2 regions of the Lysinibacillus sp. NPDC093712 genome follow, and region 1 is predicted to be linked to the other one. Evidence: riboswitches for the same ligand, from Rfam matches in the RefSeq annotation. Region 1 holds a riboswitch; the other holds the start of a gene.
What was found. Region 1 has a riboswitch for FMN ahead of ACQKNX_RS00450 (ECF transporter S component). Riboswitches for the same ligand answer to the same signal wherever they lie in the genome.
Positions count from the first base shown of each region.

Region 2: linked by a shared signal. The riboswitch ahead of ribE (riboflavin synthase) and the one ahead of ACQKNX_RS00450 (ECF transporter S component) in region 1 are both predicted to bind FMN.

Region 1 is NZ_JBNNUU010000001.1:73,730-89,851, forward strand. Features, by position in the region: gene ACQKNX_RS00390 (segregation/condensation protein A) at 1-59, shown strand, start outside; gene scpB (SMC-Scp complex subunit ScpB) at 31-624, shown strand; gene ACQKNX_RS00400 (D-alanyl-D-alanine carboxypeptidase family protein) at 702-1,772, shown strand; gene ACQKNX_RS00405 (hypothetical protein) at 1,900-2,490, shown strand; gene ACQKNX_RS00410 (pseudouridine synthase) at 2,845-3,576, shown strand; gene resA (thiol-disulfide oxidoreductase ResA) at 3,852-4,385, shown strand; gene resB (cytochrome c biogenesis protein ResB) at 4,399-6,072, shown strand; gene ccsB (c-type cytochrome biogenesis protein CcsB) at 6,069-7,250, shown strand; gene ACQKNX_RS00430 (response regulator transcription factor) at 7,367-8,083, shown strand; gene ACQKNX_RS00435 (ATP-binding protein) at 8,076-9,851, shown strand; gene sigX (RNA polymerase sigma factor SigX) at 10,068-10,601, shown strand; gene ACQKNX_RS00445 (RNA polymerase subunit sigma) at 10,598-11,896, shown strand; FMN riboswitch at 12,193-12,389, shown strand; gene ACQKNX_RS00450 (ECF transporter S component) at 12,616-13,203, shown strand; gene ACQKNX_RS00455 (sodium-dependent transporter) at 13,351-14,697, shown strand; gene ACQKNX_RS00460 (STAS domain-containing protein) at 14,872-15,258, opposite strand; gene ACQKNX_RS00465 (methyl-accepting chemotaxis protein) at 15,292-16,122, opposite strand, start outside.
Region 2 is NZ_JBNNUU010000001.1:374,617-390,738, reverse strand. Features, by position in the region: gene ACQKNX_RS01950 (transcriptional regulator SplA domain-containing protein) at 1-42, opposite strand, end outside; gene ACQKNX_RS01945 (ECF transporter S component) at 630-1,163, shown strand; gene ACQKNX_RS01940 (QueT transporter family protein) at 1,321-1,830, opposite strand; gene ACQKNX_RS01935 (3-oxoacyl-ACP reductase) at 1,983-2,738, opposite strand; gene ACQKNX_RS01930 (DUF2829 domain-containing protein) at 2,892-3,113, opposite strand; gene ACQKNX_RS01925 (malate:quinone oxidoreductase) at 3,382-4,869, opposite strand; gene ACQKNX_RS01920 (cold-shock protein) at 5,895-6,140, opposite strand; gene ACQKNX_RS01915 (histidine phosphatase family protein) at 6,272-6,829, opposite strand; gene ACQKNX_RS01910 (GHKL domain-containing protein) at 7,112-8,419, opposite strand; gene ACQKNX_RS01905 (C45 family autoproteolytic acyltransferase/hydolase) at 8,743-9,777, opposite strand; gene ACQKNX_RS01900 (DUF1540 domain-containing protein) at 10,009-10,236, opposite strand; gene ACQKNX_RS01895 (spore germination protein) at 10,380-11,822, opposite strand; gene ribH (6,7-dimethyl-8-ribityllumazine synthase) at 11,950-12,417, opposite strand; partial or broken gene ribB (3,4-dihydroxy-2-butanone-4-phosphate synthase) at 12,474-13,064, opposite strand; gene ribE (riboflavin synthase) at 13,124-13,762, opposite strand; FMN riboswitch at 13,919-14,044, opposite strand; FMN riboswitch at 14,166-14,291, opposite strand; gene ACQKNX_RS01875 (MDR family MFS transporter) at 14,534-16,066, opposite strand.

The DNA of each region.
Region 1 (16,122 bases):
CGGTCACATTACAGAAGGAGGAATGGGATGATGACGAAAACAATGATCCTACAAAGTAGAATTGAAGCTTTATTATTTGTTGTGGGAGATGATGGCTTAACGATTAAGCAATTAGCACACTTACTTGGTGATGCAGAAGAAGTTGTTGCACAAGCTATGGATGCATTACGTACAGCATTTGACGAAGATGAAAATAGAGGAATTACAATTAAAGAAATGGCTGGCGTTTACCAGTTAATTACAAAGCCAGAGCTTGCAGATACGATTCAAAAATTAGTAGAGAATCCGACTGCACAATCATTGTCTCAGGCATCCTTAGAAGTATTGGCGATAGTGGCGTATAAACAACCTATTACAAGGGTGGCGATTGAAGATTTACGGGGCGTAAAATGTGAACGACCACTGCAAACACTTGCTTCCAGAGGGCTAGTGAAAGAGGTTGGCCGTTCAGAGGGAACTGGACGTGCTATTTTATATGGCACAACGAAAGAGTTCTTAAATTACTTTGGTTTAAATAGTATTGAAGAAATGCCTCCATTACCTGAGGAGGAAAATGGAGATACAGAGCAAGAAACGGATTTATTTATGACCAAATTCCAAGAAACTTTTAACGGCGTTAAGTAATAGAGGAAATGTGCTTGTCGCTTTCCTTTTTAGTTTAATAGTTTTACTTTCTATCACTTATAATAAGGAGTGGCTTGTTGCTACGGTTACTACGAGTAATGTTGTTCATGATAGTAGTTGGAATTTTAGTTTTTCCACAAAATGGTTTGGCAAGAGGCGGAAGCGGATATGTTGTGTTAGACGGCGACACTGGCCGCGTATTATCAGGTACTAATAGTGATGCAAGGCTCCCAATCGCGAGCTTAACAAAAATTTGGACAGCTCTCGTCGCGATTGAAAACAGTGATCTGCAAGATGAAGTAGTAATTTCTCCAAGAGCTGCAATGGCTGAAGGTTCGTCTATTTATTTGCAAGCTGGTGAGACGGTAACAGTTGAAACCTTGCTTTATGGCTTAATGCTCCGATCTGGCAATGATGCTGCAACTGCATTAGCTGAGCATGCAGGTGGTTCAGTTGAAGGCTTTGTCAAATTAATGAATGAACGAGCAGTTATTGCTGGACTCACAAATACAGTTTTTATGAACCCGTCTGGCTTACATCATGACGAGCATTTATCTTCTGCAAGAGATACAGCGGAGATGTTGAGGTTAGCGCTCCAAAATAAAACCTTTGAAAAAATTGCATCTACTGTCCTTTATCGTGCCAATACAGAAAACGGCATGCTTTGGGAAAATAAACACCGCTTATTACGAGAAGGCTCAGGAGTCGCAGCTGATGTAGATGATGAAACGGAACAACCTGTAAGTTCATTAAAATCAGCAACAGGTACTGCTTTTGCTGGAAAGACTGGTTTTACAAAGGTTGCTGGAAGAACATTGGCAACAGCGTTTCATAAAGATGGGCAAACATGTATTGTTGTTACTTTAAATGAATCTGATGACTGGAATATGCATCGAGGTTTAGCAAATGAAGTTTGGAAAAATTATAATATGGAGACGGTTGTGAAAAAAGGGAAATACAATGTCAACGATAAACTGGCTATCCGTTTAGAGCAACCAATTCAATTGCAATTAAACAAAGAGGAAAAAAAGACAGTTAGGCAAGTACTTCAAGTGTCCAGAAAAAGAAAGGAAGCCGTACTTTCGATATTTATTGGGGAAGAGCGTATTTATGCAACGCCTGTTAAAGTAGAATCAGCGGATCGTTAAAAGCGATGCGCTGATTTTTTATAATGAACATTATGTTGCATTGTTTACTAAAAACTATTTTATATTTATTGTAATTGGTGTAAAATAATGAGAGTTATAATATGGAAGCATTAGGAGGTATACTATTATGGCTACTAGTGAAAATAATCGTAAGCAAACTCAAATCGCTATTATCATTATTTTATTTCTTTCAAGCTTTACAGCACCATTTATTTTGCTATTTCCCATTCAAGAGCTTCTTTACCGACCACACGAATATTACCTTTTTGAGACCATTTTTAAAGCATATATTATATTGATGTTTGTTTTAATTGCGATGGCAATAATTTTATTAATAAATTTATTGATTACTCCCACTACAAAAAAGGGGAGAAATGTCCAACGAACAATCGTTGGTACATCATGGCTGCTCGTTCTTGCGATTTTATTTTTATGTATTAATCATTATCAAATTATTGATGAAAAAGGGTTACATACGAATAATTTTTTTAGTTTGCAAGAAGACTCGACAAGCTGGGAAGAGATTGTTAAAGTCGAACAAACAAATGTGCAGAAAGATGGCGTAACTAAACCAGATAAGCTTATTTTCACATTGAACGATGGTTCGACAATCGAACAATCTTTAACGGCGAAGTTAGCAAAAGCAAAGGCATTTATCAATTATGAATTAAGTAAAAATGGCATTACAATCGAAAATGTATATAGTGAAAATGAATAATTAAAAAAAGCTGCCTAAAGAGGGCAGCTTTTTTAATTAGGCTGTAGAATGCAGACAAATTGTTTGAGTGCCTGGCACTTTTTTTGGCACTTTTTTTTTAATATCGGTACTAAATGCGATTTGCATTTTGTTGATTGGTCCATATTAGAAATATATAGCAAACATCGATGAATCTTTAGGTTACGCAAAGACAAATAATCGATAAACTAGCAAATAATACACTATTTAGAATTATCGTATTACTAGTACAAAATTAGTTTCTCTTTTATATTACACAAAAGTATGACATAATTTTCACAGATTGACGGGAAAAATAACCTTAAAAAGGTTACATTTTTAACTAGAGGTGAAAGAATGGAAAGATTACAAAAAGTTATTGCTTATGCGGGTGTCGCTTCAAGGCGTAAAGCAGAGCAATTGATTGTAGAAGGTAAAGTAAAGGTAAACGGTGTTGTTGTACGTGAGCTAGGAACAAAAGTATCCAACTCGGATACAATTGAAGTAGAAGGTGTCAAACTTGAGAAAGAAGATAAAGTCTACTACTTACTATATAAACCACGTGGAACAATTTCTGCTGTAACGGACGATAAAGGACGCAAAACTGTCACAGATTTATTTAAGCATATTCCGCAACGTATTTTCCCTGTTGGTCGTCTAGATTATGATACATCTGGATTATTATTACTGACAAATGATGGAGAGTTTTCTTTTATGTTGACGCATCCGAAATTTAAAATTGATAAAACGTACATTGCGCGCGTAAAAGGTATACCAACAATTGAGGGTCTAAAAAAGCTACAACGTGGTATTAAGCTTGAAGATGGCAAAACAGCACCAGCAAAAGTGAGTATGACTTCTTTTGATGAGCAAGCGGGCAAGGCGATTTGTGAAATTACTATTCACGAAGGGCGAAATCGTCAAGTGCGTCGTATGTTTGAGGCAATCGGTACACCAGTAGTTAAACTGAAACGTGAACGTTTTGCGTTTTTAGATTTATATGGTTTAACACCAGGAGAATACCGTGAATTGTCGAAACATGAAGTCAAGCAATTGCGCGTGTTAGCTGAAACGGGACAACTCGGCTAAAAGGACATTAGCGATGGAAGGTGAACATACCGTTATACGTATAGTGAGTTTTTCACTTTCCTCGTGTGAAAACGTTCATAAATCATTCATAATTAATAACTAAGTTAATTTGTATCATTTTGCTATAATAGGTGAGAATAGTACACCAGTTTTAAATTTATCCAGCAGACGCTGAACAAAGTAAGTCTCGGGGAGATATAACAGATGTTTCTTGTACGAATGCGAAATATCGACATAATTACCTCGAGGCGTATTTGAGTAGGGGGTTTATTAACTTGGAGAAAAAGAAAAAACGTCTTGTAACCCGTACCATTATTTTAGTTATTTTGGCGCTTGCCATAGGGTACACTGTTTACGGGACAGCGACAAAGGATAAGGTAGAGTTAGTAGCAGTTGGCTCTGAAGCACCAAACTTCACGTTAGTAGATTTAAATGGAGAGAAACACAAACTGTCTGATTATAGAGGGCAGGGGGTATTTTTGAATTTCTGGGGAACTTGGTGTAAGCCATGTGAGAAGGAAATGCCAGCAATGAACAGCCAGTATCAAGTCTTTAAAGACCTAGGTGTTCAAACATTGGCTGTCAACATTGCACAAACAGATTTTGAAGTACAAAATTTTGTCGATAAGTACGATCTTACATTTCCTGTAGTAATTGACAAAACAAAAAGTGTTATGACTGCCTATAATGTTGGAAATTTACCTGCAACTGTTTTAATTGATCCAGATGGTAAGGTAGTTAAAATTACGACTGGAGAAATGACAGAGGCGAATATCGCTTCTTACATGGAATTAATAAAGCCAAAATGAGGGGTAATTGACGATGGAGAATATCATTTGTGCTTGTGGACATAGTAATCCGTTTGGCACGAAGCTCTGTGAGAAATGTGGTCGTCCTTTAACCGAAGAAGAAAAACAGAATAAAGTTGTCGATATGCGCTATGATGGTACGGCTATTCGCTCAAAAACGTACAACAAAACAATTGTCGATAAAATTTGGAATTTTTTCTCTAGTGTTAAAGTTGGAATCGCTTTAATTATTATCACATTAATAGCAGCTTCAATCGGAACCTTATTACCGCAAGAGTTTTACGTAAAAGCTTCTGACATTGAAAAAGGAGCATATTACGAGGATGTTTATGGTTTCGTAGGGAAAATCTATTATACATTAGGTCTTTCAGATTTATATAGCTCTTGGTGGTTCCAAATTTTAGTTGGGATGCTTGCAATATCGATTATTGTTGCAAGTCTTGACCGTGGTATACCACTTTATAAATCATTGAAAAATCAACGAGTAAAGCGCCATGAAAGCTTTATGAAGCGCCAACGTATTGTTGCTGAAGGACAAGTAACTGAAAGTCCTGAAGAGACGCTTAATAAAGTTGAAAAGAAAATGACTGAGATGAAATATAATGTTCGTCGAGATGGAAGTGCTTTGTTAGCAGAAAAAGGGCGTTTCTCTCGTTACGGTCCGTACATAAATCATGTAGGCCTCATTATCTTTTTAGCAGGGGTTATGTTGCGTTTAGTTCCTGGTTTTTATGTCGATGAATCGATATGGGTACGTGAAGGTGAAACACGTGCAATAACTGGCATGGAAGGTTATTTTATTGAAAATCATGAATTTATTTTAGAAACACATGATAATACACCACAAGGCGAACAGCTGAAACAAGGCGTGAACGTCGTTGCGAAAAACTTCCAAACTAATGTTACGTTATACAAACAGCCTGAAGATGCAATTGCTGGTGATACGGATAATCTAGAGAAGGTTAGAGATTATTCAATTCGAGTTAACCATCCGTTAAAAGAAGAAGGCTACGCATTATATCAAATGGATTATCGTCTAAATGAATTGAAGCAAATGAATTTTGAACTAGTAAATAAAACAACTGAGCAATCACTTGGTAAAGTAGAAATCGATTTAACAAACCCTAAAAAGGTCTATGATTTAGGAAATGGTACAACTGTTAAACTGCTTGTCTACACGCCAGACTTCTCTGGGTTTGAAAATGGTGTACCGCAAACTGCGACATCCGTTCCTAATAATCCAGCATTTCTATTTAAAATGACAACACCAGAAACACCAGAGGGTGAAACAAGCTTTGTTGCTATTAAACAAACACTAGAGCCACTAGGCGAAAATCAATACAAAATGAAGTTTGCAAGTGTGGAAACACGAGATATGTCAGGCTTTACGATACGTAAAGACCGTACAATCCCTATTTTATTTGTTGGTGGTATTATTTTCATGATTGGCGTTGCGATTGGTGCATATTGGAATCACCGTCGTCTTTGGTTACAAGTAGAGCCAGATGGTAAATTACTGATGGCTGCCCACGTAAACAAAAATATGTTTAGCATGAAAAAAGATTTAGATGCCGTGACTGCATTTGCTGGTCTACCACAATATAATGACCAGTTAGATATGGCAGAAGAGGATGAAAATTCCACAAACCATGGCAATAATAAAAAGGAAGGTGACAACACCTTATGAGTTTGATTGACTTAAGTGGGAATCTATTATTTGTAGCATTTGTAGCCTATCTAGTAGCAACCTTATTATTTGGCGGTGCAATTAAACAATCCAATGCTTCGGGTAAAAATACCGATAAATGGGGTAAACTTGCAATCACAATAACAATTGTTGGTTTCCTTGCACAACTTGGTTATTTTATTACACGTTGGATTCATACAGGGCATGCTCCTGTAAGTAATATGTTTGAATTTACAACTGCTTTCGGGATGTTTATCGTTGCAGCATTCATTTTAATCTACTTTATTTATCGTCTGACAGCATTAGGATTTGTAGCGTTACCTGTAGCGCTTTTAATTATTGCATATGCGTCGATGTTCCCGAGCGAAGTAAGTCCATTAGTACCTTCATTACAAAGTTATTGGTTAACAATTCACGTTATTACAGCTGCCATGGGTCAATCCATTTTAGCGATTAGTGCAGTTGCAGGTTTAATTTACTTATTAAAAGTTGTTGATTTAAAGAAGCCTTCAAAGCAACGTTTCTGGCTTGAAGCCGTTATGTACTGTTTAGTTATTGTAATTGGCTTTGTTGCTGTTTCGTCTACATTTAGTGCTATGGATTACGAATCAAAATACACATATCTTGATAAAGAAGGTGTATCTCGTCAAATTACTTATAATTTGCCACCAATTTTTGGTATGCACGATTATGAGGCAGTTGAAGAACATGGCATGTCTCCATTAGTAGAAATGCCTGCACTCATTAATGCGAAAAAATTAACAACAGTTGTTTGGTCATTACTAGTAGGGTCATTACTATACTTATTAATTCGTCTTATTGCACGTCGCCGAATTAGCGCATTGTTCCAGCCGCTTGTTAAACGTGTAAATCTGCAATTATTAGATGAAATTGGTTATCGATCTGTTATTATTGGTTTCCCTGTTTTCACGTTAGGTGCACTTATCTTTGCGATGATATGGGCACAACTTGCGTGGAGTCGTTTCTGGGGATGGGACCCGAAAGAAGTATGGGCCCTTATTACATGGTTATTCTATGCAGCATTCCTACACCTACGTCTATCTAAGGGCTGGGAAGGTGAAAAATCTGCTTGGTTAGCACTAATTGGTTTTGGTATTATTTTATTTAACCTAATAGCTGTTAACTTAATTCTTGCAGGTTTACACTCCTACGCGTAACAATGGGAAACGAAAAGCCTTTTCGCTGCGGCGAAAGGGCTTTCTTTTCTTTTCAAGACGTTGTGTACCATGTACAATAGAGGGTAGAGAAAGTTTGGAAGAGAGGGATCGTGAAAGTGTCAGAGAATATTTCAGTATTAGTAGTAGACGATGAGGATCGTATTCGCCGCTTATTAAAAATGTATTTGGAGCGCGAAGGGTACCAAGTCGACGAAGCAGAGAATGGTGAAGAAGCGATCGAGAAATCTTTAGAAAAAGAGTATCACTGTATTTTATTAGATATTATGATGCCTGAAAAAGATGGGCTAGAAGTTTGTGCAGAAATTAGAGAACGTGCTGCAACTCCAATTATTTTATTAACTGCAAAAGGTGAGGAAGCAAACCGTGTACAAGGCTTCGAGCTTGGGGCAGATGATTATATTGTAAAACCATTTAGTCCACGTGAAGTAGTGCTACGTGTAAAAGCTATTTTACGTCGATCACAAGCATTTTCACCTACAACAAATGCATCTTCATCAAAAGATTTAGTGGTATTCCAACACTTGATGATTGATCATGATGCACACCGTGTAACTGCAGAGGGAATCGAAGTCAATTTAACACCGAAAGAGTATGAATTATTGTATTTCCTTGCAAAATCTCCAGACAAAGTATTTGACCGTGAACAATTACTAAAAGAGGTTTGGCATTACGATTTCTTTGGGGATCTACGTACAGTAGATACACATGTTAAGCGATTACGTGAGAAGCTCAATCGTGTATCAGAAAACGCTGCAAAAATGATTGTCACTGTTTGGGGCGTTGGCTACAAATTTGAGGTTGTCAATGAATAGAATATGGAACAGTGTTGTCGGGAAGCTATGGGTAACCATATTGCTTCTCGTTTCATTTGTATTATTTGTTTTCACGGTTTTAATGCTCGAATTCCTTCAAAACTATCATATGCAGCAAGCCGAGATTTCTTTGCGTCAAACGGCTGCAACAATAGCGAGTATAGTGGATGACAATGAAACAGCAGAATCGACTTCGCAACTATTAACAGATATTTTACCTGATGGTACAAATGCGCTTATCGCTATTAATCATCTAGAAGTAACATTTGCGATGCAAGAAGGCGTTAACAAAAAAGAAATCCAAGGCGCAATTTTAGCGAATAAAGCATTCCATGAAGTTTTCAAATCAGATGATCCTATCATTAAGGAAATGATGATGCCATCCTCGACTGATAAAGAAAAAATGGAATCATATGTCGTGTTAGGTTTCCCACTAAATGTGGAAAATGAAGTGCATGGAGCTGTATTTATTTACCAAAGTCCAGATGCGTTACATAAAACGTCTAAAGAGACTACGAAAATTGTCTTTTTAGCGGCATTCATTGCCTTTGTGTTAACGACATTCTTTGCATTTTTCCTTTCATCACGTATTACTTCTCCTCTACGAAAAATGCGCGAGCTAGCATTTGAAATTGCAAAAGGTAATTTCGAGGCAAAAATGCCGACAACGCAAAACGATGAAATTGGACAGCTTGCGGTTGCATTCAATCAAATGGGGCGCCAGTTAAAGCACAATTTAGAGGTAATCAATCAAGAAAATGAGCAATTATCCAATATTTTAACTTCTATGACTGATGCTGTTATCACGTTTAATCGGGATCGTACTATTTTACTCAGCAACCCACCTGCGGAACGCTTAATGCAAAAATGGTTTGTTAATAAAGGCTCGCAAAGTGCCAAGCCTATTCCACCTGAGCTATATCATATGCTTGATCATGTATTAATGTTTGAAGATAAGCTGGAAGAAGAAATTGAGATGGATGGAAATTATTACACATTTACGATTAGCCCGCTCTATAGTGGGGAATTGATACGAGGAGCTGTTGCTGTTATCCGTGATATGACAGAACAGCATCGTCTAGAAAAGCTTCGCTCAGACTTTATTGCCAATGTATCACACGAACTACGGACACCTATTTCAATGCTTCAGGGCTACTCAGAAGCGCTAATGGATGATGATTTTATACAAGATCAAGAAGAGCGCAATGAGATTACTAAAATTATTTATGATGAATCAAAGCGTATGGGACGTTTAGTTACAGATTTATTGGATTTAGCACGGATGGAATCTGGACATATGACATTATACAAAGATGAAGTACCGATTAATGCGACTTTTGAGCGCATTACGCAAAAATTTGCGCAAGTAGCAAAAGAAAAGCATATTCAGCTCCTATTTAATAGTGAGTTTGAGGAAGATGCGGTAATAAGCATGGATGAGGATCGTATTGAACAAGTGTTAACGAACTTAGTTGATAATGCACTGCGTCATACAGATGAAGGTTCTGTCATTGTGAAAGTAGAGAAAGAACCGACATTTGCTAAAATCTCTGTTCAGGATACGGGACATGGTATTCCACAAGAAGATTTACCGTATGTTTTTGAGCGGTTTTACAAGGCTGATAAAGCGCGTACGCGTTCTAAAGGGGGAACGGGTTTAGGGCTTGCTATTGCTCGAAACATTGTAAAGGCACATTCTGGAAATATTATGGTCGATAGTGTATTAAAAGAAGGAACAACCTTTACTTTCTATCTACCCTTCGACTAACTTTGTCCGTTAGAAATCCATTGATTTGAAAAGTTATTAATAAAGGATACTGGTGGCTAGCATGTTAGCGGACTTAATGCCAATGTCTGTAAGCTGATTGTATGTAGTTTTAGTGCAGGGATTGGCACATAGCGAAATTTTGAGCAAATCATTAATTAAGATGTAACTTGTGCGAGCGTTAGACGACAAATACTATGAGAACGGGGGTGGAGTGCTTTGAATGACTCCTTGTTCCATCGATTATACGATTCATACCATCAAGACGTGTTCCAGTTTCTAATTTATCTAGTAAAAAATCGTACACTTGCTGAGGATCTATCACATGAGGTGTACGTTCGTGTTCTGCGATCGTATGAACAATTCGCAGGAAATAGCAGTGAAAAAACATGGCTTTTTGCTATTGCTAAAAATGTCGCAATAGATCATTTTAGAAAGCAGGCAGTGCGGAAAAAACATTCGCTCGATTTTTTTGACTGGGAAACGGAACAACTACATTCAACCACACCATCACCGGAAGATATGCTACAGGCCAGTGATGAATTAATGCAAATAGAGTCTGCACTCGAAAATTGTACAGGGGATCAAAAAATGGTGATTATTATGCGCTTTTTCCAAGATTTATCGATTGCTGAAACAGCGCAAATACTTGATTGGACAGAAGCAAAGGTTAAGACGACGCAACATCGAGCCATTAAGTTTTTAAGGCAACAGCTACAACAGGTTAGGGAACAGGAGGCGAAAAGGCAATGACTCATAAACAATTTGACGACGATGAACAACTAGAACAAATGTTGAAGAATGCCCCGAAGCTGACTGATGACCGTTCGAAAGAAGAAGTGTTGAAACGATTGCTTGCAGATGCACGTTTGCAAGATAATATACATCTTCAAGAAGCAATGCAACAACCAACAGAGTCAAAAGTGCTTGAAGAGCAAGAGCAGTCTATTGCAGCTCACGAGAATGAAAATATCAAGCCAATGCAACAGCGTAAAAAGAGTAAGTTACCTATTTTTAGTAGTATTGCAGCTGTTTTTGTTCTATCAATAGCAGGATACGTGTTTTTAACAAATAATAATCCAGTTAAGGATGAGGCAAACGCCCCTGCTGAAAATTATTCTTCGATGCAAGAGGATCGTGCTATACAAGAAAATGAAAATGCAGATGGTGTGATGAAAGCGAATATCGGTGCCGAACATGCACGCATGCTATCACTTCGGACATCAGTTTACGAAGACGATTTAGCAGATGCAGTAGTATTTAGAATCGGCTTACCAGGTGGCAATGCTGATAGCATACCAATGACCTATGTAATCCCGAACGAAAAATTAACGGCTGATTTTGGAAAGAAAAAGCCGACAACTCTACAAATGTATGAAAAATACGCACCACAAATTGATGAGGAAGCACTTGGTTTTGCTAATTATCATCCATACAAAGGCGAGTTGAAAGAAGAGGGTGAGACGCTAGTTCACGTCTTACCTAAAAAAAATGATTACGATGTAGCTTCAGCTTCCGTAACAAAATATTTAAGCTCGTTAAAAGATACTTTTTCCGACTCTGAATATAAAGCGATTGCGTTAAAAAATGCAGATGGTACTCCTTATGAATTTTCGCAGGTTGGTGAGCCAAGTGAGCCTATGCAGTTAACGAAAGATAATCATTACAACTATTATTTATATAAAGAAGAAAATGGGACTGAATATTTATCGCCCGACTTCCACCAAACATATCCTACTGTTACAGAGGCACTTATCGCCATGCGTGATAAAAAAGATGATATTTATGTACCGGTCATCCCTGAAAATGTAACGTACACAGTGAAAGAAGAAGAGGGGGGTGTTGTCATCACCTTTGACGCACCGCTGGATTTGATGACAATGGAGGCTGTGCGGGCAACGCAATTAATCGAGGCCATGATGCTGACAGCTTCAAGCTTTGATAAAAAGCTGCGCTTAGATAACGTCGTACAGGATAGTTGGGAAGGCTTTGATTTAACAAATTTTTTGCCGATACCTGTAGGTGCAAATAAACAAACAATGCCGTAACAAAGGAAGACAGCTATCTTTTATGAGGTAGCTGTTTTTTTGTATGAGTTGTTTTGGCGTCAGAAAACTGGTGGGGGAAACGCGGAAATCGGGTGCAGAAGCGCGGAATCCGGCTGTTGAAACGCGGAATTCAGGCTCGAAAGCGCGGAATTCCAATGCTAAAACGCGGAATCCGTCGCACATGGCTTTTTTTAAGAAGCATTCATTAAAACATACAGATTTAATCGGAATTTTTTAAGCAGAAGTATTTACTTTTGTATGATAAAACATTATAGTTAATTTATAAAATAATATTGATTCATCTTCGGGGCAGGGTGAAAATCCCGACCGGCGGTAATAGAGTTGTAAATCGCTAGTGTTGTACAAAACTACATTAGCTCGCATGATTTACTACATGGCTCTTCAGCCCGCGACCTGTGCAAAGATTTTTTTGCATGGCTGACTTGGTGCGATTCCAAGGCCGACAGTATAGTCTGGATGGGAGAAGATGAAGGTACGATCGTCATTCGTTGTTACGAATTAAGCTATGTGCAAGCGTTTTTTCAGTGTGTCTATTGATTACACTGTTTGCGCAAAAAATAGCTAGTAATGGCGTTATTTTATCATGCCTTTTCTCCCTTATGCTGATGTGCATAAGGGTTTTTTCGTGAAAAAACAATCGATTACGTCGTAACCTTTCTTCTTGCAAGATTGAATCAGCAAAGAGGAGAGAGTTTTCAATGAAGAAAAATATCAAACTACAATCGTTTATTACGATTGGTATGCTAAGTAGTATTTCGTTTTTATTAATGCTTTTTAATTTCCCGATTCCGCCGTTCCCAGCATTTTTAGAAGTGGATTTCAGTGATATGCCTGCATTACTTGCAGCAATCACAATGGGGCCAGTGGCGGGTATTTTAGTAGAACTATTTAAAAATATCCTGGATTGGATTTTCTCGGGTACGCCTACAGGGGTTCCGGTTGGCCATATTGCAAACTTTGTGACAGGTATATTATTTATTTTACCAGTATCATTTGTTTTTAATCGTTTTAAAACAATGGCGGGTCTTGTTGGAGGTTTGGCGACAGGAACAGTTGTTATGGCAGTAGGAATGAGCTTTTTAAATTACGCAGTATTTTTACCGATGTACACTTATTTCTTAGGTATGGAGCCAGTAGTTGGCGATTCATTATATAAAATGATTATTGCAGGTATTTTGCCATTTAATATCGTAAAAGGTGTTCTATTAACAGCTATTATGGTGTTACTGTTCACAACGATGCGTAGATGGATTGAACAACAACGTACAATGTATTTATCAAAATAATAAATTAAGCCTCGAGTTTATTCTTACTCGGGGTTTTTTGTGTATAGATCTAATAGCATACTGGAATATTCAGGAATTGACTAGTCTAAATTACTATTTTAATGTACAATTAATGTGAGATTAGTTAGATTTGAGGAGATTGAAGAGATGAGTGAAAACAATGGACAATGGTCCAGTAAGTTAGGGTTTATTTTAGCATCGGCGGGTGCTGCGATTGGACTAGGGGCAATATGGAAGCTACCATATGTCACAGGGCAAAGTGGTGGCGGCGCATTTTTCCTTATATTTGTGGTGTTCACTTTGTTGATTGGCCTACCGATGTTATTATCCGAGTATATTTTAGGGCGTGGTACGCAATCAGAGGCGATCACAGCCTATAAAAAGGTTGTTCCAACGAAACCTGCTTGGGCTTGGGTTGGACGCATGGGTGTACTTGGCTGTTTTCTATTATTAACCTTTTACAGTGTTGTAGGGGGCTGGATATTTATTTATAGTGGCCTAGGTGTATCTGGGGCTGTTATTGATTCAACGGTTAATCCAAGTGAGTTATTTGGAAAAATTATTAGTACTCCGTGGATTACGTTACTAGGTTTAGCGTTATTTACACTGGCAAATGTACTTGTCATTTCGCTAGGTGTACAAAACGGCATTGAAAAAGCAAATAAGTGGATGATGCCATTATTATTTGTTATGTTTATCGTTCTTGTTATTCGTGCGTTAACATTAGATGGGGCGATGGAAGGTGTGAAATTCTTCTTATGGCCAGACTTTTCAAATATAACGGGTAAAGCGTTATTAGAGGCGTTAGGGCAGTCATTCTTTGGTTTGGCAGTAGGGTTTTCTTGTTTGGTTACATATAGTTCGTATTTGAAAAAGGATGTTAGTTTACCAAACTCAGCAGGCTCAGTAGTTATATTGACTGTGCTCGTGTCATTTTTAGCAGGACTAGCTATTTTCCCTGTAGTGTTTGCCTTTGATTTAGAGCCACAAGCTGGACCTGGCTTATTATTTATGGTGCTACCGACAGCATTTAGTCAAATGCCTTTTGGTGAAGTATTTTTAGCGCTGTTTTTATTACTGTTTTTATTTGCGACGTTAACGTCATCATTTAGTTTATATGAAATCATTGTTGCAGCATTTATGGAGAAGTGGCATATGTCACGTTCAGCCTTAACGATGTTACTAGGAGTTGTTGTCTTTATTGCTGCCATTCCATCGGCATTATCATCTAGTTTGTTAGCAGATGTATCCATTTTCGGGAAGTCGATTTTTGATGCTACTGATTATTTAGTGTCCAATTTAATGCTACCATTGGGCAACTTATTGATTGCGATCTTTATTGCCTATGTCGTAGATAAAAGCTTTGTGAAAAAGGAATTGCTCATGGGCAGCCAAATGGGGCAGGGGTTTTATAAGACTTATCGCGTGTTAATGTTAGTAGTCGTACCTATCGTTATTATCGTTGTTTTATTAAATATGCTTTTACAAAAATAATATTGAATGAAATTGTTTGAGTGCCTGGCACTCGCAGACACAATATAAGCCGCAACACTCGCTATCGCGCGATTGTTGCGGCTTCGTTTATACGTTCCCGCAGGAGTCTACGTGAATTTTTATTTTGTTAAAAAATTCAGAATTGTTTGGGTGCCTGGCACTTAATATTGGCACTTAATATTCACTGAGGGCAAGCTCACCTAACCAGCTTTTTTCTTTAATCATTTGCTGCGCTTGCAGTTCACTTTTTGCAATAGGAAATACTTTGTCACATTGTGAGATGGCGAACAGTTTACGAATAAAATCATCTGTCACAATAATGGCGATTTTCTTTTCGGCAATCGTAACTTTCTTTGCAAAATTAATAATCATACCAAAACCGGTACTATCAATATTCGTCACCTTTTGCATATCGATTACATAGCCATGTTTTGTGTCTACACTAATAGCGTGAAGCTCCTCTTTTAACTCATCGATTAACCCATATTCTAAATTACCTGTAAAGGCGATTGAAATATAATCAGTCTTTGAATCAAAATTTATCATGTTATTCTTCCTCATTTCAGTGCTCCTCCATGTCATTTAGTTAATAGATTAAAATTTAAATTTATTTACTTCGTTTTGTAGTTTAGTAGAAATTTCCGCTAACTCCTCTGATTTATGTGATATCTCAGCTACAGTTGCATGTTGTTCTTCAGAAGTAGCTGCCATTTCTTCGGAAGCTGCCGCAGAATCTTCTAGAATGCGTGAGATATCATGTATTGCCTGTTGAACACCTAATGAATTGTCATTGACATGCGTGAATGCAGATTTCATTTGTTTCACACCTCGTTCTGTTTCAACAACATGTTCAACGATTTCTTGTAAGGCATGTCCGCCTTTACTAATGATGTTCACCTGTTCTTCTACTGCAAGTAAATTACTTTCCATAGTTCGGACGGTCACAGCGGTTTCGGCTTGTATGTTGTTAATTAAATCTGTAATTTGACCAGAAGCTAAACTCGATTGCTCAGCAAGCTGACGAACTTCTGATGCGACTACAGCAAAGCCCTTTCCTTGATCTCCGGCTCGAGCGGCTTCGATGGCAGCGTTTAAAGCCAATAAATTTGTTTGCTCCGCAATACCCGTTATGACAGTTATAATTCCACCTATTTCTTCTGAGCGTTTACCTAGTTTTTGAATTGAATCGGTTGCATAAGAAACTGTATGTGTGACAGTGTTTAAATGTTTAATTGCTTCATTAATGGCATCTTCTCCTTTTCGAGCGATGTAGGTAGATTGAATCGCTCTATTTAAAGTTGCTTCTGCTTTTTCTAAACTATTGGTTACTTCCTCAATTGTTTTTTTCATCATCATAACAATGCGTTCAGCCTGGTCTGATTGAATGGTCGTACCATTTGAAATGTCGTTCATTGTTAACGCAAT
Region 2 (16,122 bases), 300 kb from region 1:
ATAAAAAATATAAACAATATCCCCTGCATTATAAGTTTGCATGTACGTTACCCTCCTAAAGCATTTCAATTAGTTTGGCTTAAGAGGGCGGAAATTATGTTAGAGTTTTGTTAGATTGTGTTCTAATCTCACCACAAAACGAAAAGAATTTTTATCTAATTTGTTTAACAATCCTTCTATAATAGCTAATAGATGAAGCTTAATAAATTCAAGAATTAGTAAATTAAGTATCCATTGTTTATACGGAATCCATATTGTTAAGAGAATACTAGTGGATGATATGACAAAGAGTAATGATCTCAGTTGATAGCCTTTCTATTTCCACTGCAGCAAAGCTGCAAGTCCTGTTAATAGTGCATATGTCTCAATTAATACATACGTAATAATAATCATTGGATCACCCCATTCTTTTTGTCCTTTCACTTTAAAAGATGGAGTTTACTCCATGTCAACAATTATTATTTGAATTTTCATAAAAACTGACCACTATTTTTTTTGCAAAATTGATACTTTTAAATAGGCCAAGCCTTTGCTAAGGTTATCCTAGCATGCAACATTGATTTACAAAGTAAGGTTTTGCGCAACTATACTTTGATATCTATAAAGCAAAATAAGGAAGGTTTTCAACTATGCAAAAAACAATAAGCTATTCACATTCACGAACTTTTGATCTTATTCTATCGGCAATGTTAATTGCACTTGTCTTCGTGGCAACACTCACTTTAAATATTAAACTACCGATTAAAGCCAATGGTGGATTAGTACATCTTGGAACAGGCATGCTTTTTACAGCATCTATTCTTTTTGGTTCTAAAAAAGGAGCCATTGCTGGTGCAATTGGCATGGGTTTATTCGACGTCGTTTCCGGTTGGATGTTGTGGGCACCTATTACATTTGTTGCTCGTGGCTTACAAGGCTATATCGTAGGAAAAATCGCTTGGTCGAACGGACGTAAAGGAAACAGCATTCCCTTCAATCTTTTTGCAATGATTATTTCAGTTCCATTCATGATCGCTGTTTATTACGTTGGTGAAGCTATTTTATATGCTAACTGGATTGCACCATTAACATCTATCCCTGGAGATTTAGTTCAAAATATTCTCGGGATGATTGTAGCCATACCAGTTTGTGTTTTATTGAAAAAAACACCGATTTTTAAATAAATCGTTACCGTAGTTACCGGCTATTCGCTCTGTTCTATCGGCGGTTTCTTCAGTCTTATCGGCTATTCGCGGGCTCCTATCGGCAGTTTCTACTATCCTATCGGCGATTACTATCGCATCACGAAAAAAACACAGTCGCTTTCGCGACTGTGTTTTTTTATTTTGATAGATCTATTTTTTTATTTAATAAGTGAATCGTCACTCCGCCGACAGTCATTGATAATAACTCTCCGACCCCAACCGTAAACCAAGTCGCCCAAAACGGCAAATCATATAGAATGGTTAACTGACCTGCAACGGTAAACATCGATAGTGCAAAAATCAATGCTGTGATGACCATTTTCCGACTATCACTCTTAATATTTTTCGTTACTGATCGACAAAGAATTAATACTAGAAATGTTGCTATACCACCGATAGGTACATCGAGAATCCAAGTCGGTGACATAAAATTCGCTAATATTACGCCTAGTGTTACTGCTACTACATACCTTTTATTGTACAGTGCCAAATAGTTGAACATCTCTGATAGACGTAATTGGACAGCTCCAAAACTAATAACTGACAATACTACAGTGACAGCCACATACAAGGCTGCGACCAGTGCTACCTTTGTAAGTTCCCTTACAGAAGTTCGCGATGAATCTTTAACAATAGATGTATTCAATTTACATTCTCCTTTGTAAAATAGCAATCTGCTATTTTAGTACTAACTACGACCAAAGGAAGAGAGCATGATGCCCTAACTGAAGTGCCGTAGTGTAAGCTATTTTTTGCTTACTTGCGTATTATAGCAGAAGAATGATACATTGAACAACTCTATTTCGCTATCCATCCACCATCAATCGGGATAACAGCTCCGTGCATATAATCAGCTGAATGACTTGCCAAAAAAAGCGTTAAATTCGCAACTTCACTTGGTTGTGCCCAACGACCTGCAGGTGTTTCATCGGCAACCCATTTTGCCATTGCACCATCGCCTTCAAAATCAGCTTTGGTCATCGGAGTTTGAATAGCACCTGGCGCAATGGCATTGGCACGTATTCCCTCACGGCAATAGTCTAAATCTAATTGTTTCGTATAGCCAACAATTGCATGTTTAGATGCTGTATATGCCGCACCACCGCCACCTGCAATTAGCCCTGCAATAGACGCCATATTAACAATGATACCAGCTTTGCGTTTTAACATATGAGGTAATATCGTATTCGTTACAAAAAAAGTTCCTTTTACATTCGTATTCATAATTTTGTCCCAAAGTGCCTCATCAGTATCAAGCGTTTTTGCAAAACCATCTAAAACGCCAGCAGTATTTAGTAAAATATCCACTTCTTTAAACATCGCCAGTACTTTTTCAAATGCTTGCTCTACATCACTTTTCCGATCTACACCACCTACCATAAAAGCAAAGCGTTCTGGGTATTGCTTTTGTAAATTCAATAACCCCTGCTCATCTATATCGAAACCGAAAACATTGGCCCCATTTTCTAAAAATGCAACGGCTTGCGCTTGCCCAATACCTGAGGCAGCACCCGTTATAAAAACTGTCTTGCCAATATATTCTTCAAACTTCATAACATCTCTCCTCTATAAAAAAGCAATCTACTAATAGTAAAAAATCCTGTTACTATGCTTATCCTTTGTTCTATTAGAAGGTTACTTTGACATCAAAAAAATAGCATACTAAGTAACACCTAGCATACTATTTTCATCTTAAACAACGGTCATTTAGTTTACGATTTTCCAATCTTCCGCTAATAAGTCACAGACAGTTGGTGTGAACATCGTATAGCCCTCACCGCGTACATTGATTAAAAAATAGGGATTTAAATTTACTCCGTCATGCTCGCTTTGTCCAACAAGCTTCACATATAATTCAGCACCGCCCCATCCTTCACGGATTACTTTCTCGCCTGCTTTTAAACGCGGTAATACTTCTTCAAATGTCATATATACTCATCCTTTTTCACAATCTTTTCAAACTTTCCTTCCAAAAAAGTATACTGGATAATTATTTTGTTTACAACTATAGCTAGTTCATTTATACTTTTCATTCTAACTACTTTTTTTGCCTTTAATGTGAGTCTCTTGCTATATAAAATAAAATTGTCACAAAAACCAAGGGTGCTAACCCCATTTTAATTCACAATGCTAGATCTTTCTAACGAAAAAAGAACCTTCAATCCAAAATGGATCAAAGGTTCATATTTTTTAATGACTAGTTTTCGTTTAGACGAAGTGCCTGCGCTGTTGAAGCATGGACTTCTTCAAGAAGCTCAGGGTTTTGTAGTAATGAGATACCGTAAGAAGGGATCATTTCTTTTAATTTCGGCTCCCACTCGTTTGCTTGTTGTGGGAAGCATTTTTTGATAACTTCCAGCATAACGTGAACGGCAGTAGACGCACCTGGTGATGCACCTAATAATGCAGCGATTGAACCGTCAGCAGCACTTACTACCTCAGTACCAAATTGCAGTGTTCCTTTACCGCCTGCTTCAGTATCTTTAATAACTTGTACACGTTGACCAGCAACTACAATATCCCAATCCTCACTCTTAGCAGTTGGGATAAACTCACGTAACTCTTCCATACGTTGATCTTTTGATAATAGAAGTTGTTGGATTAGGTATTTTGTTAATGACATTTCTTTAACTCCTGCCGCTAATAAAGTAGTAATATTATGCGGTTTTACAGAAGCAATTAAATCCATGTTTGAACCTGTTTTCAAGAACTTTGGTGAGAAACCAGCGAATGGTCCAAATAATAATGATTTTTTGTTATCGATAAAGCGAGTGTCTAAATGTGGAACAGACATTGGTGGCGCACCAACCGCAGCTTTACCGTATACTTTAGCATGATGTTGTTCAACAATTTCTTGATTTTTACATACCATAAATAATCCACTGATAGGGAATCCACCAATGTGTTTTCCTTCAGGAATGCCTGTTTTTTGTAGTAACTCTAAGCTTCCTCCGCCAGCACCAAGGAAGACGAATTTTGCTGTATGGTACTCCATTTTACAACCATCTTTGTCATGCACTTTTAATTCCCATAAACCGTCTTTCGTACGTTTAATACTTTCGACACTATGGTTGTAGTTGATATCTACATCTTTTTGTTTTAGGTGGTCAAATAAAATACGTGTTAGAGCACCGAAGTTTACGTCTGTACCAGTATCAATTTTTGTTGCAGCAATGGCCTCATTTGCTGGACGGTCTTGCATAATAAGAGGAATCCATTCCATTAGTTTTTCTGGGTCATCAGAAAATTCCATACCTTTGAAAAGAGGATTATTTGACATTGTTTCATAACGTTTTTTCAAATACTCAACATTTTTTTCGCCTCTTACCATACTCATATGTGGTAAAGGCATAATAAAGTCTTGCGGATTTTGGATAAGCTTGTTTTTTACAAGATAAGACCAAAACTGCATCGAAACCTGGAACTGTTCATTAACATTAATTGCTTTGCTAATATCGATAGTACCGTCTGGTTTTTCAGAAGTGTAGTTAAGCTCGCACAGTGCTGCGTGCCCTGTTCCTGCATTATTCCATTCATTAGAGCTTTCCTCACCGGCGTTTGAAAGTTTTTCAAACACAGTAATATTCCAGTCCGGTGCTAATTCTTTGAGCATCGTCCCCAAAGTCGCACTCATAATTCCGGCACCAATTAAGATGACGTCTGATTTAGTTACTCTGTTACTCATTTTTACCATCCTTATATTTTAAGATTTGCAGAAATGATGTAGGTGTCAACTAGTCACACACCTTTTCTGTATCAACTATAAACTTACAATAGTCTATCACAACTAATTAAAGAATAAAATATCTACTACAATATTATAGTAATAAACTAATCAAAAAGTAGTAAAAAATGCGAAGTCAGTCCATAAAGTCATTTGTATATACTAAAACCAAGGCTTTGCCCCCATTGCCAGGGTATTGCTGTGGTTTGCCATTACATATACCAACTCTGCTAAGAGCATTGCGTTTAAAATAAACTCAACTGAATAAATTTTAGTATGCTACTACTAAAATAATTTATCCATCGCTTATTTAAAAAGCCCTAGAACTTTTAGTCTAATAGCCCGTAATCGACTCTATTTTACATGATTCACTAACATTCACAAGGTACCTTTAAACTAATTTTCACTTTTTCGGCAGAATGTTTCATACGGTAAAGTATGTATAGTACGCAAAGGCACATAATTTTTAACCAAAACAATTCCGTTTAATTAATTCTTACAGATCAAAAGGTTTTCAGTCACCTTCCTCCTTAGCTACTGTATACGCTTTCATCAAATCTATCAAGAGTTAAAGCTTCGATTTAATATTTTCCCTCCTTTTTTATAAGCGATTTTTTGTACATTAAAACTATTTGATTTATCTTCATGTTGTTATATAACACCATCTGTACCAAATAAATTTTAACATACAACAATTGAAATTATTAGAATATTTTATTTTTCAGAAAATAAGAGCAGTTTCTTTCTTAGACGTATATTCCCTAAAAAATTCTACTTAAATCAACCTATCATCTTTTTTGTTACCAGATGTGCTTATAATTACGAAAAGGTAGCTCACCAAGATATTAGGTGAACTACCCTTTTAATTTCAGAAATAATGTTTTGAAGCGAATTTTTCAGGCCAATATAATTTAGTTAACACAATGTAATACAGATACAAAACTTATAGCAAAAAGGCAACAGTTTGTTTTACTAATTTTATTTCATTAGTCTGATAGGATTTCAACATTTTCTGCAACTTGCTTTTGATCAGTAGAATGTGGCTGCTCAATTAAATCAAAGGACACTTTTTGACCTTGTTTAAGAAATCTATAGCCATCTGGAAATTTTTCATTATTCGGTAAAATGGAGCTAAAATGGACAAAAACGTAATTCCCATCCTCACCGTTTAGCATAATACGACCATAGCCCTTTTCTTCTTTATACCATTTAACAATTCCCTCTCGTTTCATATTATCAACCACCTATTTATAAATTTTCTATTCTACAATAAATAATGAGCTAGTAAAACATTTTTTCAAAAATCGGAAAGCTCATTAGAGGGATGGAAATAAGAGCTTTGAATACACATAAATTTCACCACCTATTTATAAAGAGAATTCCCTAAAGTCGCTAAATCGGTTAATGGTAGCTGTTTTACAATTTCATAACCGTTACCTTCACCTTTAGGCTTCACAATGACCGTTCCCATATTAGGAATTTTGCCTAAACCTATCCCATTTGGAAAACTATGCGCTATAATCACTTGATTTGTCCCAAAAGGCGGTGTCTTTTCTAATTGAGATTGGACATTTTTTAGAATTTGCTGTTGTTCTCTAGCTGATATGTCCCCTCCTAGTTTATTAATTTCAAACCAAAAAGGGTCGATTTGAATATACATTGTTGGAAATGCTAACTGCGCTGTCTCAATTGTTCTACACAATGGGCTTGCAATAATAGGTGAATTAATCGGGATTTGCCAATAACGAAGCATTTGTCCATAGTAAACAGCTTCTCTCCGACCGTAGTCAGACAAATTACGTTGGGTATAGCAATATTGAAAATTAAAATATGGCTGATCTTCACCGACTATTGCTTCCCCATGTCTAACATATAAAATGAAGCCACCAGCTCGCAGTAAATCAAGAATTGACTGTTCCATATCTTTCTTTGCCCCCTTATCCTACCTTAAAGATTTACTGTTAATGTATGACTTACATTGTGCATAAAATGATGATGCGCATAACACGTGAACTTACTCCAAAACCAAAAGCCCCCTACATTATATAGGGAGCTGTCTGCTTATTTTTATAAAAACCTTATCACGATTTTAAATCCTGTAAACACAAATCGAGTTGCTTAAACGAACAATTACACTAAGACTCTGATGTTCATGGTGCTTTCTTATTGCAGTGCATACATGCACTTATCGCCCCGCACTATTTCACTTTAGAGGAATGATTACAGTCGCTGTCGTTTCTAGTTCGGCTGTCGTTTGAATAGAGATGTTTCCATTATATTTTTTGACAACCTCTTTTACGATAAATAATCCTTGCCCTCTTATTTTATCGAATTCAGGTTTTTTTGTTGTAAACCCTTGTTTAAATATTTGATCTGGCTCAGATATTGTCGGTCCTGTATTAATAATTTCAAAGACATATTTCGTTTCATCCGCATGACAACAAATTGACATTTTACGTTCACTCTCTGGCAATTCAGTTGTGGCATCAATAGCGTTATCAATTAAATTTGATAATAACTTAATTAAATCTGTTGTTTTAATATTAATAAAAGCATCCTGTGAGACAGATATATCCATCTCAATATTATGATTTTGAGCTGCAAGTTTTTTCGTTTGCAACAAGATTGAAAGCCCAGGATGATTTATATTTAATTTTAGTGATTTAATTGCCTGCACATCTTTAGATAATGATAATAAATATTGTTGTGCTTGTTCTTGCTCCCCTAGTTGCAGTAGCCCATGTAACACTTGTATATGGTTGGTAAAATCATGTCTTAATGAAGATACAGAGGTAATTAACGCTTTAATTTCAGCTTGATATGTATCTTCAGTTACCCCCACTTCTTTTGTCACTTCTTTTTGATACCATCTCTGTAAAAAGAAGAAAGAAGCAATAACGATTAAAATAAATAGTCCATTATAAATAAACATGAGTAAATTATTTTCTAGAACTTTTCCTTTAATGCCATTAACTTTGTCAGCACCAATATCAATACCAAGGTAGCCAATAATTTGTCCATTTTCATTCTTAATAGGTGCTCCCACAGAAAGATAATCACCATGGTCAGGATCCTCAATTACATTCGTAACATAAGTTAACCCTCGATAAGCTAGTTTGATTTGCTTCTCAGGCACAGTACAAATTTGTCCTATTTCAAACCCTTCTGTGTAGCTATCAGGTACACCAGCAATCAACGCTTTTGATATTTGAGGATTATCAATTTCTAATGTATACACAAATAAGGCGCCCAGTTTTTCTCTTGCATCATTTAAATAGGTTCTTAATTCCCAATAATCTTCACTTTCCACAGGATTATTTAAAAATTGCTGATACTGTTTGACATCAAGTGATGATGCAATGGATATAGCCGCTTCCAGACTTTGGTTAGCGATTGACTCTTCTACAGTTTTTTTCATCTTCACATAAGAAGTGACAACATTTAAACTTGTGAACAATGACAATAATACTGTCGCTAATACTAATATTAGTTTAATTTTACGTTTTTTCATACAAACTGGTACTTCCTCATCTATTGTATTAAATATTTAAAATATGTCTATTTACTATTGTAACAATTAATTTTTATGATAACCGCAATAATATTATACTATAGTAATTTTCATTTTTTCATGTTTGTTTTAAAAAAAACCCTTTGAAATATAACTTATATCCAAAGTTTATTTTGTATAACAATTTTAAATTGTTATATAAAATAAAATAATTTCATTTTCTTTCGAAAAGCGAAATAGCAACAAAAGGAAAGGAGAACAGCCCAACAAAAGTTATGCCATTCTCCCTATTATCTATTAAATTATAAACCAAGCATGACGAATTAGATAGCCTGAAGTATTTTTCCTTTTATAGTTGTCGGAAGAATAAGCTCACCTCTTATAAATTGATGCATGGAAAACGTAAGTGGCTCACTATTCTCCCCTATACCCACAATGACTTCTAATTGATTTGGTGAGTATACCACAGTGTGTAATGTGCCAAAGTATTCTTTATATTGTTTAAAAAATAGTGGTGAATCTCCATCATTAAAATACTGAAAAGCAGACATAGCAGTCGTACATGCGTTTGCAACAAAATGATTTATATAACGCTTGCGTTGTATTGAATTATCAATAGATGCTTTATTTTTCTCTTTCAATTCTTGTGATTCAAAATGATTAGTACACATAAATGAATGTTTTTCAAAAACAATTTGCTCCGTTGGTGTAGCCTCTACCACAACTACTTTTCCACTTTGATCAATCATCGAGTAGTTGTAGCAATAACGATGTGGGATTTTTTTTAATTGTAAAACGGCTTCTTCAATATTTTTACACCGCTCCAGTAATATTCGGACAATCGTTGACGCAAGAAAGCCATCTCCTTCCCATTCATTATTAACGAAATGAAGTCCTACAACTAATCCTTTTTCATTCATTCCATCTAGCCTGCCAATTATTTGCTGGCTAAAGCCAATACTTGCATACCCTTCTGATGGATTAGAAAAAACGAGTCTTGCATCATATAAAGCAGGGCTAAAATCATAATTTCTCACATAATGCCCATCATGCACAAACGACGTACATCCCATATCTGGAAATGTCATATTATAACCACTATACATTTTTATAACGGATTCATATGACTGTTCTAAACCAGAAGCTAACCCTTTTATCTCTTGTAAAAGATTCGGCGAAACATACTGTAATGCTTCTTGAGCCTCTTGAGCATTACAAGTAGCTGATAAGGCAAGGAGCAGTTCATCTTGTACTAAATGAGCAGATGATTGTATTTCCTTACTTTGTTGAAAACCCACGTCATAAGCATCTCCCATTAATGAAACAACGCTCACTACTAAATCTTCGTATTTTTTCATTTCCATTCCTCCTATACTCCAATCGAATGTTACTATTATCGTAATCCTTCAAGTAACTGGAAGGTCAAGGAGCATCTCTACAAAAAAAAATGCTAAAAAAAGAAGTCATCTTCCATATAGGAAGACGACTTTCAAAGTGACCAAATCATTAATTATAAGGTAAAGATAAATTATTTAAATATTGACCTTAATTCTCTATTTGCAATTATTTAAACAACCTATACCTTTCATCTAAAGTTTTTCTTTTTCTTTAGATTTGAATGTTTTACAACACGTATCTGATGATTGACTTGCCGCCTCTTTAGACATATGCATTTCAAAATCAGAAGCAAACTCTGCATCATGTTTCTTATCGATACGTTTATCCATATCGATTGCTATCTTTTCAGCACCACAAAAATTACCTTTGGCATGGAAAACACAATTTGATACAGCACAGCTTACTTGAACATTCGGCATAACTATCCACCCCTTGTGATTGGTCTAGAAAAATATAGATAAGCAATCTAATCCATACTCTTCATTAAGTATTTTGTCCAATACAAGCGTTTTTACAAGCAAAGCATGAAAATAACTTTATTATTTATTTAAAATAGCTATCGTTAATTTTTACTTGAAGACCGAGTTTTATCTTGAGGCTTTAAAAATTTTGGGCGTTTATTATATCCACTTGGAGCTGCACGTATTAAAGATTTTTTGATATCAGTCCAATTCAAATCTGCGCCAAGACTTAAGTACGGTACACCTAACACACGTATATTCGCAACATAAATAAGTATAAAGAATAGGGACAAGAAGAAACCAAATAAGCCAAAAAAAGCAGCCATTAAGACGACAAATAAACGGAAAACACTCATGGCCGTTACAAATGATTGATTTACAAGTGTATATGCAGCAATACTTGAAATAGCAATTACTACTATCATTGAAGGACTCGTTATGCCCGCCTTGATCGCCGCATCGCCGACAATTAACCCCCCAACAACACTTATGGTTCCGCTCAAAAGAGATGGTAAGCGGAGACTTGCCTCGCGAAATAATTCAAACATAAATAACATCAGCAATATTTCCAGTAAGGTAGGAAAAGGCAAGCCCGTTCTTGATTGTACAACTGTTGCTAAAAGTAGTATTGGCATTTGTTCTTGATGATAGGTCGATAAGGCAAGCCAAAAACCTGGTGCGAGCATACTTATTAATATTCCTACGATTCGTAGCAGTCGTTCTATAGAACCTACAATAGCTGGATAATCATTATCTTCACCTGATTTAAATAGTAAAAAGATATTCGGTGGTGTAATGATTACATAGGACACTCCATCGACTAAAATAAGAATGCGTCCTCTACTTAACGTTTGTACCGCAAAATCTGGGCGACCTGTATAATCGTGTAGGGGAAGAATTTTAGAGGTTTTGCCCATCGTATCCATCAATATATCGCCATTAATCACGACATCTGTATCAACTTTACGTAATTGCGTTTTAACTTCATCCACCATCGTTTTATTGGCTATATCCTCCATATAAAGAACGGCTACTGTCGTTTTAGAACGCCTACCAACTTCCACCGTTTCTACACTCAGTGAATTAGTTGGTAGTCGCTTGCGAATTAAAGCAATATTAATAAAAACATCTTCTATAAAATCATCTCTCGGTCCTTTAATTACCAATTCATTTTTTGTTTCTTCAGGATTTCGATTCGGCTTATTAGAAATTTTACTTGAGAATAAAATTTTCTCCTTTTCAAAGTAAAGTAAAGCATATCCTGTATAGACACGCGTAATAGCATCTTCTAAATCCGTTATTTTTTGAAGATTTGGAATGTGTAATTCATTTGTTATTTGCTCTGCTAATAATGTTGTTGAAGCATCTTCACACAAAGATTGGACTCGATTTATAATGACCTTATTCAATAAAAACTGATCAAACATTGATTCACATGTAATAAAATGAACACTATGTTGTTGAAAGGTATAAGATTGAAATATCACGTCAGCAGAGCGTTGAAATAGTTCTTTCAACGTTTTCAATTCGATATTTAGATTCATTGATTGAATATTCCTCATCTCCTACTGAACTCGATTCAAACAAAGTATTGTAAAATACACATACAATATTTTTCCCAATGTCCAACAAATTATGCAGTTATTCTTGTAACCATTATGTTATTTAAATTTAGCCAATCATTTTCTGTAAATTCGCCATTTCAATAGCTGATATTGCTGCGTCATAGCCTTTATTACCAGATTTTGTCCCAGCGCGTTCAATTGCCTGCTCAATATTTTCAGTTGTGACAACACCAAAAATAACTGGTATGTTTGTAGCAAGAGCAACGTTAGCTATGCCTTTTGCTGATTCGTTGCAAACATAATCATAATGTGTTGTAGAGCCACGAATAACTGTGCCAAGACCAATAATGGCATCATATTTTTTTGTTTCCGCTAGGTTTTTAGCAATAAATGGAATTTCAAATACACCTGGTACCCACGCAACATCAATTAAATCCTCGTCTACACCATGCCGTTTTAGCCCATCCAATGCACCGCTTAATAATTTACTAGTAATAAATTCATTAAATCGACCAACTACTACCGCTATTTTTAGATCATTGCCAATTAATTGTGCTTCAAATGTTTTTCCCATAAATTGATTCTCCTCTTTTACACTGTAAGTGAATTTTTTCCTTGTATTTGTTGACGACGATAGGCTGCTAATGCATCAATCGAAATCATTTTTAATTTGTGTTTTTTCGCATATTTGACTAAATCATCAAAGCGTAGCATTTCACCATCATCCCCCATAATTTCACAAATAACACCAGCTTGTATGCTTTGGCAAAGCTTTGCTAAATCGATAGTAGCCTCCGTATGCCCTCTACGTTCTAAAACACCATTTTCCTTTGCTATAAGTGGAAATACATGCCCAGGTCTACGAAAATCAGTTGCTTGCGCTTGTGACTCTAGCATTTTTCGAATTGTCAACGCACGTTCAAAGGCGCTAATGCCTGTTTTTGTATCTTTGTAATCAATACTTACGGTAAATGCCGTTTGGTGATGGTCCGTATTATTTACGACCATTGGATGCAACGCTAATTGTTGTGCAAGCTGCTGTGAAATCGGCGTACAAACAAGCCCTCTTCCATATGTAGCCATAAAGTTTATCGTTTCTGGTGACATGAACTCTGCAAGGGCAAGTAAATCCCCTTCATTTTCACGGTCTTCATCATCCACGACAACAATCATTTTGCCTTGTTTTAAATCTACAATTGCTTCTTCAATTGAATATAGCAAAATTGCCACCTCCTAATAAACTTTAATTTTTACTGTACTTCTATACTTTCAAAGACAGATTAAAACCCATGCTTCGCTAAGTAATCTTTTGTAATGGTTGGTGATTGCTGACCACGCTGTAGCTGGTGCATAATGTATTTACCAACTAAATCGGTTTCAATATTGACTGGTGATCCTACATTTTTTGTTCCTAATACAGTTTCCTTGTATGTGTGCGGAATAAGCGATACGGTGACGCTGTTTTTTGCCACATGGAAGAGCGTTAAACTCGTTCCATCAATTGTGATTGAACCTTTAGGAATACAATAGCTAGTTAACTCCTCTGAAAGTTCTATATCAATGTATACAGCATTGGCCATTGGACGTTTGCGTAATATTTTCCCCACTCCATCAACATGCCCTGAAACAAAATGACCACCAAAACGTCCATTCGCAGGCATTGCACGCTCTAAATTCACTGCATTACCAACCGTGAGTTGCTGCAAATTTGTCGCTTTCACTGTTTCAGGCATCACGTCCATTGTCAGTTCCTGCTCATTATAATGTGTTACTGTCAAACACACGCCATTGACAGCTATACTATCGCCTAGCTTCACGTCCGATACTATCTTTGGCGTAATAACAGTTATTTTCATACTTAGTCTATCGTTTTGCAAGGTTTTTACTGTGCCAACATCCTCAATAATACCTGTAAACATTTTTCCACCTACTTTCTACTTTTTAAATTTTGACCTGTAATTGCTTAAACGAGACAAACAAAAAACCCCATATAAAAATGGGGTTTGGGAGTTCTAATTCATAAGACGTCACTAAATAAACCTAATGGAAATAAATTTTCCACAGGCTACCATCTCATCGTTCTTCTCCCATCCAGACTATAACTGTCGGTTTTGGATTTGCACCAAATCAGCTTGCGCTCACGGACTTTGAATTGCTTCATCACCGCCGATTGGGAATTTCACCCTACCCCGAAGAACAGAAACCTATTAAATTTTTAACTAAATAAAAAAACTCCCCAACTAAGGCGATGGGAAGTAGTTTTGTATATACGCGTAATCAAATAGACCTTTTAAAGTCATACTAATTTAAAAAGCTTATACATCTACCCTTCTCCCATCCAGACTGTAACTGTCGGTTTTGGATTTGCACCAAATCAGCTTGCGCTCACGGACTTTGAATTACTTCATCACCGCCGATTGGGAATTTCACCCTACCCTGAAGGATATGTTTATTTAGTTACTTCATACGATAACATTATTTTAATACATTATCCACTTAAAATTTTCAAGTGAATTTTGATACAGGAAATTTCCTTAACTTAAAAGTGCTATAAATAGTAAAACTCCTTAGCTTATTGAAGGTAATTCAGTAACCTTCAAGCTAAGGAGCATTTGCTTTATTATTCTTACATATAAATGGTTATAATTTAAGAATATGAAATCAATTCCTTTTTAGATGATTTACTTTCCTTAAACTTCTTGTTCGTCTTTGTTATCCGGTATAACTACACGAGAATTCCCCATCATGAATACGAAAATTGCTGCAATAACAATTGGAATAAGCGCAAGTAGGAATACATGTGTAACGGAGCTAGACATTGCATTCACAATGATATCAAGAATGTTAGCTGGAATTTTCTCACGTACACTCGGTTCAAAAATTTCTCTCATATCCCCAGCATCAAACATTGCGGAATTGGAGCCTTGCCCCAAACTTTTGAATCCTTCAGTTAGTTTACTAGTAAAGACATTGTTTTGAATCGTTCCAAAAATCGTAATCCCCATCGTCATCCCAAGTGTTCGAAGAAACGAATTGGTTGAATTTGCAGTACCACGATAGCGAGCATCTAGATTATGCTGCGAAGCTGTCGGTAGTAATGAGAACGAGAAGCCCATACCAAAGCCTACGAGAATCATATACAGTGTAAGAAGTATTCGAGCCGTATCTGGCGTAAGTGTGCTTAGTAAAAACATACCTGCAAAATAAGATATTACTGAAATAACCATTAAGTTTCGATAGCTTATTTTCGTTAAGAAAATACCACCAAAAGCACTTCCTGCAACGGACCCCAACATCATTGGCATCAAAATTAGCCCTGCATTTGTTGCGGATGCACCATATACAGCTTGCACATAAATCGGTATATATACTGTTAAAATAATAAAAGTACCACCATATAAGAACGCTAACATTTGCGAAGAGGCAAATAAGCGACGTTTAAATAAGAAGAAAGGAAGTATTGGTTCTTCTGCTTTCAGCTCTACAAAAAAGAACACGATAAAGAACACAGCAAAACTGATAAATAATGAAATTATCGGCGCTGAATTCCAATCGAACTGTTTACCACCTAGCTCCAATGCAAACATTAGACTGATAACAGCTAAAACAAGTGTAGCAGCTCCCCACCAATCTATCTTCTGCTTTGTAAGAACAGGCGATTCTTTATAATTTTTAATTATAAGAAATAATGACACGATACCAATTGGAAGGTTAATGTAAAATACCCACTCCCATCCGAAATTATCTGTAATATAAGCGCCTAGAAGTGGACCTACAACACTTGCGATACCGAATACTGCGCCAAGTAACCCTACCATTTTCCCACGTCTTTCTGGTGGGAAAATATCAAATACAATTGTAAAAGCGATTGGCATTAACGCACCTGCACCAATCCCTTGAATCGCGCGAAAAATACTGAGTTGCTCAATCGTATGAGCGAAACCGCAAAGGGCCGAACCAAGTAAAAACACGCCTAAACCAAAAATAAAAAATCGCTTTCTTCCATACATATCGGATAACTTACCGAAAATAGGCATACCCGCCATTGTTGTTACCATATAAGCAGAAGTAACCCAAACAAATTTGTCCATGCCGCCAAGTTGCGAAACGATTGTTCCCATTGCAGTCGCAACAATTGTATTGTCAATTGCTGACATAAAAATGGCAAGAAGTAAACCTGCCACTACGAACTTTGTATTACTATTACTTTTCGATGCTTCCATTTAGAAACCCCTTTGCAAATTATTAATACCCTCGCGAAAATTCACATGTAAACAAT